Regions from separate parts of the Microbulbifer agarilyticus genome, predicted to be linked through region 2. Evidence: predicted binding sites of a transcription regulator. Region 2 holds the regulator's gene; the other holds the start of a gene.
What was found. Region 2 encodes FNR, which switches genes on or off when oxygen is low (the NO sensors DNR and NnrR bind a similar motif). Its sites were predicted from a motif close to TTGATNNNNATCAA; they were not measured.
Positions count from the first base shown of each region.

Region 1: a site for FNR is predicted at 2,860-2,873, ahead of Mag101_RS12190 (DUF3149 domain-containing protein). Genes of this name have one in related genera too.

Region 1 covers NZ_CP019650.1:2,927,493-2,934,078, reverse strand. Annotated here, with positions in the region: gene Mag101_RS12200 (LysR family transcriptional regulator) at 1-234, opposite strand, end outside; gene Mag101_RS12195 (acetoacetate--CoA ligase) at 523-2,496, shown strand; gene Mag101_RS12190 (DUF3149 domain-containing protein) at 2,637-2,792, opposite strand; gene Mag101_RS12185 (hypothetical protein) at 3,134-3,520, shown strand; gene Mag101_RS12180 (autotransporter assembly complex protein TamA) at 3,700-5,520, shown strand; gene Mag101_RS12175 (translocation/assembly module TamB domain-containing protein) at 5,740-6,586, shown strand, end outside.
Region 2 covers NZ_CP019650.1:706,458-713,043, forward strand. Annotated here, with positions in the region: gene mmsB (3-hydroxyisobutyrate dehydrogenase) at 1-119, shown strand, start outside; gene hemN (oxygen-independent coproporphyrinogen III oxidase) at 225-1,670, shown strand; gene fnr (fumarate/nitrate reduction transcriptional regulator Fnr) at 1,802-2,464, shown strand; gene Mag101_RS02915 (hemerythrin domain-containing protein) at 2,480-3,049, opposite strand; gene Mag101_RS02920 (hypothetical protein) at 3,237-3,635, opposite strand; gene Mag101_RS02925 (pyridoxamine 5'-phosphate oxidase family protein) at 3,711-4,256, opposite strand; gene hutX (heme utilization cystosolic carrier protein HutX) at 4,279-4,779, opposite strand; gene Mag101_RS02935 (TonB-dependent hemoglobin/transferrin/lactoferrin family receptor) at 5,036-6,586, opposite strand, start outside.

The DNA.
Region 1 (6,586 bases), 2.0 Mb from region 2:
ATCCCAGTTGTGCAGTAGCTGCTGTGCGCGCTCCACAAAGGCAGCGCCTTCGGGTGTGAGTGCCAGCTGGCGGCCATCGCGGCTGAACAGTGCGCCACCGAGGGATTCCTCGAGGCTGCGGATGGCAATGGAAATCGCCGGTTGCGACACGTGCAGCTGGGCGCTGGCCTCGGCCAGGCTGTGGGTTTTGGCCACGGCCACGAAGGCCCTTAGCTGCTTGATGGTGGTGCTCATGGGTAATTTGAGGTTCGGTTTAAATATAAGTAAAACTTAATAAATATTAATAAGTTTAAATTAGTTTAAAGTGTTAGACCAAGGCATGATTGTGCACATGGCGAGACCGCGAATAATGGTCAACCATTCATACGGGCGCTGAAACTGCGAACGAACTCCGCAGCAGCCCTGTGACCTAACCCCGTATTTTGGCCCCGTAACTCGGCCCCGTATTAAGGCCCTGACCCCACAACTGTGGATAAGGGTGAAGCAGAACGTCGGAATAGAACAACGAGAGAAACCGCCGCAATGAGTAATCCCGTGCAACCCCTTTGGCAGCCCACTGCGGAAGCGATCGCCGCTACGCAGATGGACCAGTTTCGCCGTCAGGTAAATGAACTACATCAGCAGTCGCTGCCGGATTACCACGCCCTGCATCAGTGGTCTGTGGATAACCGCGAAGCCTTCTGGAACCAGCTGTGGGACTTTGGCGAGGTGATCGCCAGTGAGCGCGGCGAGCGTGTCCTGGGTAAAGACACCATGCCCGGTGCGGAATGGTTCCCCGACGCGCGTCTGAACTTTGCCGAAAACCTGCTGCGCTTCCGCGACGACAAGGCGGCGCTGGTTGAGCGGCTGGAAAATGGTCGTCGCCGAGAACTCAGCTACGGCGAGCTGTTTGCCGAGGTGGAGAAGCTGGCTGCGGCGCTGGCCAATGCGGGTGTGGGCAAGGGCGACCGTGTTGCCGGCTTTATGCCGAATATTATTGATACCGCAGTGGCCATGCTCGCCACCACCAGCCTGGGCGCTGTCTGGACCTCGTGCTCACCGGACTTTGGTATTAATGGTGTGCTGGATCGCTTCGGTCAGGTGGGCCCTAAGGTACTGTTTGCCTGCGAGGGCTATTTCTACAACGGCAAAACCATCGACTCGCTGCCGCGCCTTGAGCAGATCGTTGACCAGATCGAGTCGATCCAGCAGCTGGTCGTGGTGCCGGTGGCGCGCTCGCCAGAGCAGACGGAAACTGATATCGCGGGGCTGGATCGCGCGGTGAGCCTGCGTGCATTTGTGGAAAATGCGCCGGCGCGACCGCTCACTTTTGAGCAGACCGAATTTAATCACCCGCTGTACATCATGTACTCCTCCGGTACCACCGGTGTACCCAAATGTATTGTGCACGGGGTGGGCGGCACACTGCTGCAACACATTAAAGAGCATCGCCTACACACCGATATTTCCCGCAACGATTCCCTGTTCTACTTCACTACCTGTGGTTGGATGATGTGGAATTGGCTGATTAGCGGACTGGCTTGTGGCGCAACTCTGGTGCTCTACGATGGCTCGCCGTTCTACCCGGCGGCCGAGTGCCTGTGGGACATGGCCGATGAAGAAAGCATCAGTGTGTTTGGCACCAGCGCCAAATATATTGCCGCACTGGAGAAGGCCGGGTGCAAGCCCCGCGAGAGCCACAAGCTGGAGCGCCTGCGCGCGGTGTTGTCGACCGGCTCACCACTGGCCCACGAAGGCTTCCGCTACGTGTATCGCGACATTAAACCCGACTTGTGCCTGAGTTCGATCTCTGGCGGCACCGATATCATTTCCTGTTTTGCGCTGGGCAACCCGACGCTGCCGGTTTATCCGGGGGAGCTGCAATGCCGCGGCCTGGGTATGGCGGTACAGGTGTGGAGTGACGACGGCAAGCCGGTGCTGGAGGAAAAGGGTGAGCTGGTGTGTGCGACGTCTTTCCCCTGTATGCCGATTGGCTTCTGGAACGACCCGGATGGCAGCAAGTACCACGGTGCTTACTTTGATAGCTGGCCGGGTGTCTGGGCCCACGGTGACTATGCAGAAATCACCGAGCACGGCGGCGTGATCATTTACGGGCGTTCCGATGCGGTGCTGAACCCCGGTGGCGTGCGTATCGGCACCGCGGAAATCTACCGTCAGGTGGAAAAGGTCGAGGAGCTGCTGGATAGCATCTGTATTGGCCAGGAGTGGCGTGACGATGTGCGGGTGGTGTTGTTCGTGGTACTGCGTGAAGGGCTCACGCTGGATGACGAACTGATCCAGAAAATCCGTACCACCATCCGCGCTAATACCACCCCGCGCCATGTGCCGGCGAAGGTGATTCAGGTGGCGGATATCCCGCGTACGATTAGCGGCAAGATTGTCGAACTGGCGGTGCGCAACGTGGTACACGGCAAGCCGGTAAAAAATCAGGAAGCGCTGGCGAACCCGGAAGCACTCAAACTTTACGAAGATCTTGAGGCACTCGCCGGCGAGTAAGTGAGATCCGCGAGATAAGCGAACACGGGAGGGCGCTATAGAGCGCGCTCTCCGTTAGCCGAATTTCAAACAGCACATTGCCGGGCTAAAGGATATTGGCCCGGCATTTTTTTGCTGGTCTTGCGCAGGCAGGTATGGGATCAGGCTGCTTGCTGTTCCGCCTGCTGCGCGAGTTCCTGATCCATCTTGCGCAACGCCATACGGGTGAAGTAAGCGCCCATCAGGCACACAAAACCGATGATGCCGAGGCTCAGTAGGCCAGAAAAGCTGGTGAACAGGTCGATCAGTGCGTCCATTTTCTACTCCTATTGCATTGCTGCACTCTTGATTGGTTCCAGTGTATGCAGGCGCCCAGGAGCGCACTTGATTTGGATCAACCGCCCCGCAGGTTCTGGGTTTTAATGCGCGCCCGGACAGATATCACAACAAATCCCTGCAATAACCCATTTGAGCAGCGAATTCTCCCGCCACCATGTGCCACGGCTTCATAGGGGTACCCCCTCCGCGATCGCCATTCCATTTCTGCGCTGAGTTACAGGGCTGGGGCTTGCCCCGGGCATGTCTGATCCGCCAAACTGCGCTACCCTGTGGGGTAGTGATTCCCCGCTAATAAACCATAAATTCACGGAAGATCTGCATGATTACCTATCTGTATTGGGCCGCAGTGATCGCACTGGTGGTCTTGAGCTTGTTTGCCGGTGGGCGCCTGGGCAGCCTCAGCAAAGGCGCGATTGTCGCAGCCATCATTTTTCTGGTGGGTTGGCTCGCCTACTACTTCCATTTCGAGCAGGTGTTTGTAAAGCGTTTCGGCGGCGTGATGTATATCAGCGTGCCATCCGGCCAGCGGCACCTCGGCGCCACCTGGAAAGATGACAACCTGTGGGTTGAGAATTACAACCCGGAAACCAACGAGTGTATTTTCAGTGAGTATTCCAAGGGCAACCTGCTGGAAGGCCGCGTGGTCATCAAAAATTGCAATCCATTGATTGAGGCAAAAGAGCGCCCGGCTGTTCCCGCTCGCTAAACAATGAATTAGGTGGTGTCTGGAGAGCATTGCAAGGGGAGGGCTCAACGCCCGGTGCAGGACGCACACGGGTATTCACAGGTTAAGCAGCGGTAAATACCGCAGGCGCCGTCGAAGCGGAGGCAACTTTTTTCGTTTCACGGCGTCGCAGTAGGAGTGGTTGGCAAACGGACTTGGTCTTGCGCGATTCTCTTCCCGCTCGTGGAGCGGCATTTCTTCACTACATTTCTGTTGTTCTGTTGTCGGTGCTTTTTCTGTTGCCGCACCCCTCTGCTGCACTTCCATTTTTTGACCGTCTTCCCAAATTCAAAGTACGTGTACTGGAAAACGCCAAACTGCAGGAATGGCTGAAAGACCAACTTAACGAGCAGCGTAAATCCAGCAGCGTACTCAAGTCATACGATGACCCCCAGGATGTGGCCCGCTACGAGCGCGGTACCCTGGAAAAGTTACTGCGCTCCCGCGGTTATTACGACGGCCGGGTTCGACAGACGGTCGACAATGGCGAGATTCTTTACCGGGTAGTCCCGGGGCAGGTATTTCGGATCAAGTCGCTGGAAATCGATATGCCCCTGAGGCTCAAACCCGGCTTTCCCGGTGTTGGGCTGCAGGTCGGTGATCCGCTGGAGGCAGTGAAGGTCACCGAGGGCGTCAAAAAAATTGAAACCTACCTATCGGAAAATGCCTGCCTGCTCGAATTGGACGTGGACTACAAAGCTACGGTTATCCACAGCGAGCACGCCGCGCGGCTGGAGTATCGAGTGGCGCCCAGCCCAGAGGTCCGCATTGGGCAACTCTATGTGGAAGGTGTCACTAGTATTAATGAGCCCTACCTGCGCAAGCGCCTGCAATTGTCGACGGGCGATTGTTTCAATCGCGCAAAACTCGACGCCGCCAAATTGCGCCTGTTGCGCACCAATCTGATCGCTGGGGTGAATACCGAAGTCTCGGAACCCCATGATGGTGTCGTTGACATCACCTTCCTGCTGACCGAGCGCAAACACCGCACCGTACGCCTCGGGGTGGGGTATACCTCCGACGAGGGGGCGGGTGTTTCCGCCGGCTGGGAGCATCGCAATATCCTTGGCCGCGGGGAAAAGATCGAAGTAGAAACCCGCGTCAACGAGGTAAAGCAGTCGATCAAGACCGAAATTCTGGTGCCGCGTTTTTTCCGCGACGACCAGAACTTCTCAGCCAAGGCCGAAGCGTCCAATGAGGAGCGTGACTCCTACGACGCCGAGTCCGTCACCATCGGCGGCACCATTTCCCGCCGCCATACCAAGCACCGCACTTTCAGTATCGGTAGCGAACTGAAGTTCAGTGAGGTTCAGGAAGAGGGCGAGGAGAGTGAAAACTACAACTTGCTGTCGTTTCCTCTCGGCCTGAAGATCGACACCACCGACAATCTGCTGGATGCCCGCCGTGGTGCCACCGTCGCGTTTGAAGTGAAGCCCTATTTTGACCTTCGCAATAGCGGCACCCGCTTCGTCAAAAATACCCTGGTAGCCACCGGTTATCTCACTGGTGACGACGTACGCTTTGACCCGACGCTCGCACTGCGCATCAAGGCCGGGGTCATCAATGGGATCGACAACCTCGAGATCCCCGCTGACGAACGCTTTTATGCGGGCGGTGGCGGCTCGGTGCGCGGCTACAGCTATCAGGCGCTTGGCCCGCGCCGGCTGATTCCTTCGACGGTTGCGGGGGAGCCACCGACACTTTCTGACCCCATCGGTGGCCGGGCGCTCAGTGAAGTTTCGCTCGAGGGACGGTTTCGCTTTACCGAGTCCTGGGGCGGGGTACTGTTTGTGGATGGCGGTAATGCCTATGAGGACCCCCAGCCGAGCTTTGACGACCTCTACTGGGGTGTCGGGCTTGGGGTGCGCTACATGACCTCGTTTGCACCTCTGCGGTTTGATATCGCGTTCCCATTGGATCGTCGCGACGGGCTTGATGACAGCAGTTATCAGATCTATGTCAGCCTCGGGCAGGCGTTCTGAACCATGGTGGATTCAAGCTCCGCCAAATCAACGCGCAGGCAACGATTGCGGCCCTGGCGCAACCGGCCTCGCCTGACCTTGCTCGCGGTCTTGCTGTTACTACCACTGTGCTTTGCACTGGTCTTTCTCGGCTCGGAAAAAGGTCGGGAAACCCTAACTCACGCTGGTCTTGCCGCTGCCCGTCATTACTTGCCCGATCTGGAAATTCAAGAAGAGGGGATGCGAAGTCCACAGTGGGGCAAGTGGTATTTTGAACTGCTGCGAGTGCGCTACAAGGAGCGCACGTTGCTCGAGGGGCAGCAGCTTACACTGCACGTCGACCTATTGCCGCTGCTGCACAAGCAGATACATATTCCGGAAGTGACGGCTGAGAAACTGCTGTTTGATAACACGGTACTGCAGGCGTATCTCCAGCAGCACGCAGGGGAGGATGATGACGTTCCGCCGACACAAAGCAGCGAAATTTCCATTCCGGCAATCTGGCTGGAGAAGCTGGCGATCAATCGCCTGACGATTATTGACGAGGCCGTTGCGGGATTACCCACCGTACGGGTGGATGGACGGGCAAGTTATCAATGGCCCGGAGAGCCGTCGGCACTGTCTTTGGAGGTTGCCGAGCATCAGGGCCATCAGCTGCACCTGCGTCTCGACGGGCAGATGATATCGGAGCAACAGTACCGCTTAACGCTGTCCGCCAGTGAGCTATCCGGTGGCTTCCTCGGGCGCTTTTTACACCTTCCCGATGGGGAAGCCCTGGATGCGAAAGGTCGTGTGCTATTGCAGGTGCGTGACGAAAATAATGCGCAAGTCACTGTGGAGCAGTTTTCCTTGCCGCTGGTGAATCACCGCTTTGGTTTGCAGGGAACGGCGGAGCTGGCCCTGTCACCCTGGTCGGTCGCCACTCGCGATCTCACTTTGCGGGTGGACGATACCTACCACACCGTGCGCGGTGAGGTCGATGCTGAATCTGTTGATTTAAAGGTTCGGTTAAATCGCTTACCAGTCGCCATTTCGCAGCCGTTTCAGAATTTTCTCGAAGGGGGCTGGCTGTCGGCCAAGCTCGATA
Region 2 (6,586 bases):
CCACGCCGCTGGGCGCGCTGGCAAAAAACCTCTATCAGCTGCATGGCGGGGATGCGGTCAACAGCGCGCTGGACTTCTCTTCTATTCAAAATTTGTTCCGGCGCCCGGTGGGTGACTGAGAGCAAAGCTCCCGGCGCTTGATCTAGGTCAATTGTCGGGGGCAGACCGGGGGGTACGCTGCCTGACATTCCACCGCGCAAGTCAGGATCAGAGGTACCCCTCAGATGGTCAACCATGTCGATGCCGCTGTTAGCGAAGGCCGTATTCCCCACGCCCGTGAGCAACTCTTGTCGGCGGAGTTACTGTCACGATACGCGGGCCCATGTCCGCGCTATACCTCCTACCCCACCGCCGACCGCTTTGTTGCCTTGGAAGGGGGGAAGCAAGGCGGCGGGCGAGATGATGGCGAGATACAGCCGTGGCAGGCGCTGAAAGACGTAGAAACGCTGTCGCTTTACGTACACATCCCATTTTGCCGCTCTCTCTGTTACTTCTGCGCCTGTAACAAGGTAATTACCCAGCAGTATGGGTTGGCATCGCATTATCTGGAGAATGTCCTAAAAGAGGCGCAGTGGTACCGCGATCGGGTAGCTCGCGCGCCAGTGGTACAGCTGCATCTGGGCGGGGGTACGCCTACCTTCCTTAACGATGGCGACCTGCGCCGGTTAGTGGAGGGACTCGGAGACATCTTCGACCTGCGTACGGATGACGATGTCGAATACAGCATCGAGGCAGACCCGCGCACGCTGGGAATTGAAACGCTGGATACCCTGCGTGAACTCGGGTTTAACCGCCTGAGCCTGGGTATTCAGGACTTCAACCCGGACGTACAACGCGCGATTAACCGGGTATGCAGTGTGGAGCAGGTGCGTGAGCTGACTGAAAATGCGCGCGCCAAGGGCTTTGGGTCTATCTCCTATGACCTGATCTATGGCCTGCCCGGGCAGGATGTGGCGAGCCTGGAGAAGACTGTGGATGCGGTGCTCGACCTGGCGCCCGACCGCATTGCGCTATATCACTACGCGCACCTGCCGGAGCGCTTCAAGTCCCAGCGCCTGATCGATTCTGACCTGATGCCCGCGCCCTCCGAAAAAATTGCCATGCAGCTGGCGGCAACTCGCCGGCTCACAGAAGCCGGTTATGTATTCCTCGGTATGGACCATTTTGCGCGCCCGGAGGATGCACTCTCGCAGGCGGCAGCAGAGGGGCGCCTCGCACGCAATTTCCAGGGGTATACGCTGATGCCTGCGGATGCGTTGGTGGGGCTCGGGGCCTCGGCGATCAGCTACAGCAAGGATGGCTACTGGCAGAACCAGCACAGTCTAAAGCAGTATGCCGCGGCTATTAGTGAGCGCGGTGAGGCGATCTCGCGCGGCTGGCAGCTGTCCGATGACGACCGCCTGCGCCAGTGGCTGATCATGGAATTGATGTGCCACCTGAGTATCGACAAACGCGAGATTGAGCAACGTACCGGGCTGCCGTTCGCAGCCGGTTTTGGTGCAGAGCTCGCCCGTCTACAGCCGATGTTTGACGACGGTTTACTGGGGCAGACGAAGGGTGACCTTTTCGTCACCGAGCGTGGGCGCTGGTTCCTGCGCAATGCGGCCGCCGCGTTTGATTCCTATCTGCATAGTACCGAGACGGCTGCGCGCTATTCGCGGGTGCTTTAGGGGCGGTGAATGGATACAATTCAAACAACGACATGGATCAAACACGCGTTTGGTGAACCGGTAGTCCGATGAAAAAAACTTCTCCTGCTGTTAGCTGTAGCAATTGCTCCGTACGCCGATTATGTCTGCCGGTGGGTTTAAGCGATGGCGATATTGAGCGCCTGGAACAGGTCACCCGCAAGAAGAAAGTCGTGCGCGCTGGTGAAACGCTGTTCCGTGCCGGCGACCCCTTCGACAGCCTGTACGCGATCCGTTCCGGCAGCTTCAAGTCAGCGGTGATTGGTGCCGATGGCGATACCCAGGTTACGCATTTTGCTTTGCCCGGTGAGCTGCTCGGTTTGGATGCCTACAGTGGTGGCATGCACCCGGGGTATGCCGAGGCACTCGAGGAAAGCAGCGTGTGTGTACTGCCGTTTACGCAACTGGAAGGGCTCGCTCAGCAAGTGCCGGCTTTGCAGAAGCAGATCTACAGTATTTTTTCTGAAGAATTAAAACAGGAAAATGAAGCGCTGTTACTGTTGGGTAAACGCTCGGCGGACAGTCGCCTGGCAGCATTGCTGGTGAACATCTCCAGTCGATATTCGCGTCGTGGTTACTCCGCCAGTGATTTTGTACTTTCCATGCAGCGGATTGATATCGCAAACTATCTGGGTCTTACTGCCGAGACCGTGAGCCGCCTGCTTTCCCGCTTCCAAAAGCAGGAATTGATTCGTGTGCAAGGGCGCTCCGTCACCATTCTGGATCCTATTGCCCTCAGTGAATTGGCGGGCACCCATTGCAGTTACGAAAACTGATTCTTCGAATCGCTTTTATGCGGTTGTCTCCAATGGCACAGAGTTGGCTACATCTTTGTAAACTGCCTGGTAGAGTCGCTTCACTCCAGCGTTAAAGTGCGCGCTCTGACGCTGGTGAATTTTTTCCTGAATGCAGTCCCAATCTTCCGGTGTTAGCAGATCTGCCACCAGCGGCAGCAAGATTTCGTTCTCCCGCTGCATATGTTTTCGTTGCAGCACAATATATTCCTGCGCTGAATTGAATAGCTGCTCCCTTTCTACCGCCGCGTCATTTGCCACCGCATAAAATAGCTGACCCATCTTGCGGGTCGAATCTGCGATCTGATTGTGCTCACGCAGGGTTTTGTTGATCACGTCGCGCACATCCACTGATTTCCCCAGCAGTTGCTCAAAGACCAGATCTTCGATTGGGTGATGCCACTGGTCCGGGTAGACAGAAAAGTAGTCGAGAGCCTCCAGAATAAGTGGCAGGGTGGCGGGGTCTCTATCCTGCTTGCCGAGTTGCTCCAGTAAGCCCTCAAATGCATCGAGTAATTGCTGCATCTGTTTGTGATCGCAGCAGAGCTGTTGGTAGATCTTGTGCATCATGCATCTCCATAGCGCATGCCGTAGTTCCAATGGAGCTATTGTTGCCCGCTACGGAAAATAGGATTTGATATGGATCAAGTTGATGTGCGGTGGTGGAGGGGTTTGGAGAAGGTTGGATGGGGTAGTGCGCCGCGGAAAGCCCGGAGCGCACTGTTTTGAGTGTTTTTTCGCCAGTTCCGGATGCTTAGAAATGATAATCCCGCAGTTCAATTTCTTGCCAATCGTACACTAGGCGTGAACCGTTTGCGGTCAGCAGGCTGACCTTATCGGCCTCCAGGCAGTCGGACCAGTCCACCTGATTGGGGGCTACTGCACCTGCGTCGCCACCCAACTGAGAATCTTCCCAGGCTTGGTGACAATAGCTGGGGATTTCACCCTGAATGACCAGCTGATGACCGAGGTAGCGCTCGTAATTCAGTTGCGGCATGGCATTGAGGTGGTAGCGCGCGTTGGGCCCTTGCAGGTAAAACTTACCATTTTGTTCCACGAGGGTACCGGTGGCGGTCAGGGGTTGCTGCGCCGGGTTAGCGACGCAGGCGGTGAGGAAAGCAAGGGGAAGCAGAAAGCCTAAGCGAGAAGTCATAATTATTGCTCTTTGGTTATTTGTTACCAAAGTAGCAAGTGACGATTGCAATAGCGTTGCAGTTTCGTTTCAGTCTCAGGCTGCGTCGCTTTTCTTCTCTTTGTGGCCATCTTTCAGATGCAGGGCAACCTGCTTTTCTAGGCCTTCCAGAGCGTAGGCGCGGCCAAAACCTTTTACGTAACGTCCGGCACTGGGCTTCAACTCGAACAGGTTGAAGTCTTCCAGGTCTTTCAGGTGATCCATTACCGGACCGAATTTTTCGCGCAGCTGCTCGATGCGGTTTTGGAAAGCTTCGCCACCGCGCTCGATCATGCTCGCAGCTACGTTGAAGGTGACACGCAAACGGGCGAAGGCCTGTTTGGTGTCGGCTTCGTCCGCATTGAAAATGACGGATGCCTTGCTGTTCGTTTTCAGGTTTGCGGCATGCTCGGACAGGTCGGACACGTACAGGTAGAAGTTGCCATCGGCGGCGAGGAAAGGAGCGGTGCTCGCGTGCGGTTGGCCATCTTCTGCCAGACTCGCGAGATTCAGCAGTTTGCGGGTGGCAATAAAGTCGCGTACTTCGGCTACCAGATCAGCGCCATCGTCGGTTTTGGGTACTTGGTTATTTTGTTCGGTCATATCCGTATCTCCCCTGAGAAAGTTAAGCGCTGACGCTTGCCAGCTGCTTCAATTGTTTGAATCGTTCTACCTGTTCCGGGATCAGCTTGCGTTCGGCGTCGCGGCCCAGAAACACTTTAAATACGCAGTTACCGCTGGGGGCCAAAAACACCATGGAGTGGCTTTCAGCGCCGCGGTGCGGTTTGCTGACAAACGCAATCTCCACGATGCCATCTACCAGCAAATGGCCGTGGAAGGGATTCTTGTGGTGCATAAAGTTGTAGTAGCCATGGGCAAAACTGCCCTTGGGGAATTCACCCTTGAACTCGAATACCGATCCTTCGTTTTGCACAATCGCGGTCACCTTGCCCCAACTGGGCAATTCTCCGATCAGGCTCCACACATCTTCACTACCAGCCAGTGAAGCCATTTCCTGAGGAAGGTAGGCAATGATTTCCCGCACGCTGGTTTCGAGTTTCTTCGCCATTTGCTCCAAAGTGAATCCAGCTTCACTAGCGAGCAGTTCTTGTACCTTATCCTGCATAAATAACACCAAAAGTATCTCGTAATTACTGAACTAGCCGAAGCTGGGGTGGCCATTGCGCAAACGATTGCCGACAGGTTGTTTGCGCAATGGCCACCGCAGATTCGGCGGGCTACAAAGTCCCGGGCTTCTGGGCTTCGAGGGCCGCGACCTCCGCGGGTGATAACTTGTCAAACAACCTGTCGGCAATCGTTTGTCAAGTTATCACCCGCGGAGGTCGCTCGTTCGTGCTGGCCCTAGGCTTTAAAGTTGTAGATTAGAAGCGATAGCTTGCGGATAGCTTAATGTTGCGGCCCGGCATATACAGTTCCTGGAAGGCTACCCGGTATTCTTCGTCGGTCAGGTTATCCATAGCGAGGCCCAGTTTGAGACCATTCAGGCTTCCGGTGGCTGGCTCCCAGGTGACGTAAGCGTCGGTCAGGTTGTACTTGCCAAACTCGCGGGTCTCTTCCTCTGGCAATTGTTCCTGCGCAGAAATGAACGTTGTACGGAAGCCCGCCTTCAGGTCGCGCTGCAGGAAGTAGTGGCCCACATCCAATACCACTTTGTCCGCAGGGATGTTGCTCAGGTAGCTATCGTCGGACAGGTCTTTACCGGAGGTCTGGCCGTAGTTCAGGCCCAGCTCAAGATCGCTTACCAGGTAGTTAGCGCCCAGTTCGAAACCCTTCAGTTCAGCCTTGTCGACGTTCAGGTAGGTGGTGTTCATCGGGAAGCCGAACATGAAGTGCGGGTTGATCACTACCTGCTCGATGAAATTGTCCACTTTGTTGCGGAACACAGCGGTGCTGACGGTCAGTTGATCTTCACTGGTGGCGAGACCACTGAACGACATGTCGGCACGCAGCTCGACGTTCTTGGCTTCTTCCGCTTCTAGATCCGGGTTTGGAATGAAGGTGTTGGCAAGGAAGCCCAGACCAGCAAAGCTGAAATCGCCATAGGAGAAGTGGGTGCCCTGAGTGTACATCTCTTCAACACCAGGTGCGCGGAAGGCTGAGGCGTAGCTTGCGCTCAGGGACAGCCATTCGGTTGCCTTCACCTCTGCAGACAGGGACGGAGATACCGCACTGTCGTCACGAGCGGAATCCGCCAGCTGCTGGCTTTTCGCTTCAAAGCGATCGTAGCGAACGCCCGGTGTCAGGGTAAAGATTTCGCCGAAGGTGAAGGCGGCCTGGGCATAAACACCCATTACGTCGGTGTCCGCATTCATGTTTTCTGGGCGATTGTCGCCGTCACGTACGGTGGTCACGTCGTCCTGGTACCAATCCAAGCCGTATACCCATTGCGCACCGAAACCTTCGGTAGCATTGTTGATGGCGATACCGGTGGTGGTTACTTCGGTGTTGTCGTTCTGACCCAAAGTACCCAGGGAAGAGTCACCCTGGGTCGGGCGGAACTCTTCAAACTGGGTGTCGTTTTGGTAAACGGTGAACCTGGAGGTGTGTTTGCCTTCCAGCGCCTGTACCCAGTAGTTAGCGGTAACGTTCTGGTCGGTAATGTCGCGCTCAACCAGCGGAGAGCTAGTGCCAACATTTGCGTTCGGATTGGATGGTACTGCTTCATCACGGTTGTTGTGACGGAAGGAGATGTCGACACGCTGGTTGTCGCTGATTTTGAAGCCGCCTCGGGCCAGCAGCGCGGTGTTCTCGCCGGCACTGTCTGCCAGCTCTTCACCGCCACCGATCTCCACGTTGTCGTTTTCGGATACGGAAGCATTTACCAGATAGTCAAAGTCACCGGACAGGCCATAGGCGGCAACCGTGGTTTCGTTAGAGTTGCCGTTGGTGCCGAGCTCTTCTTTCACATAGCC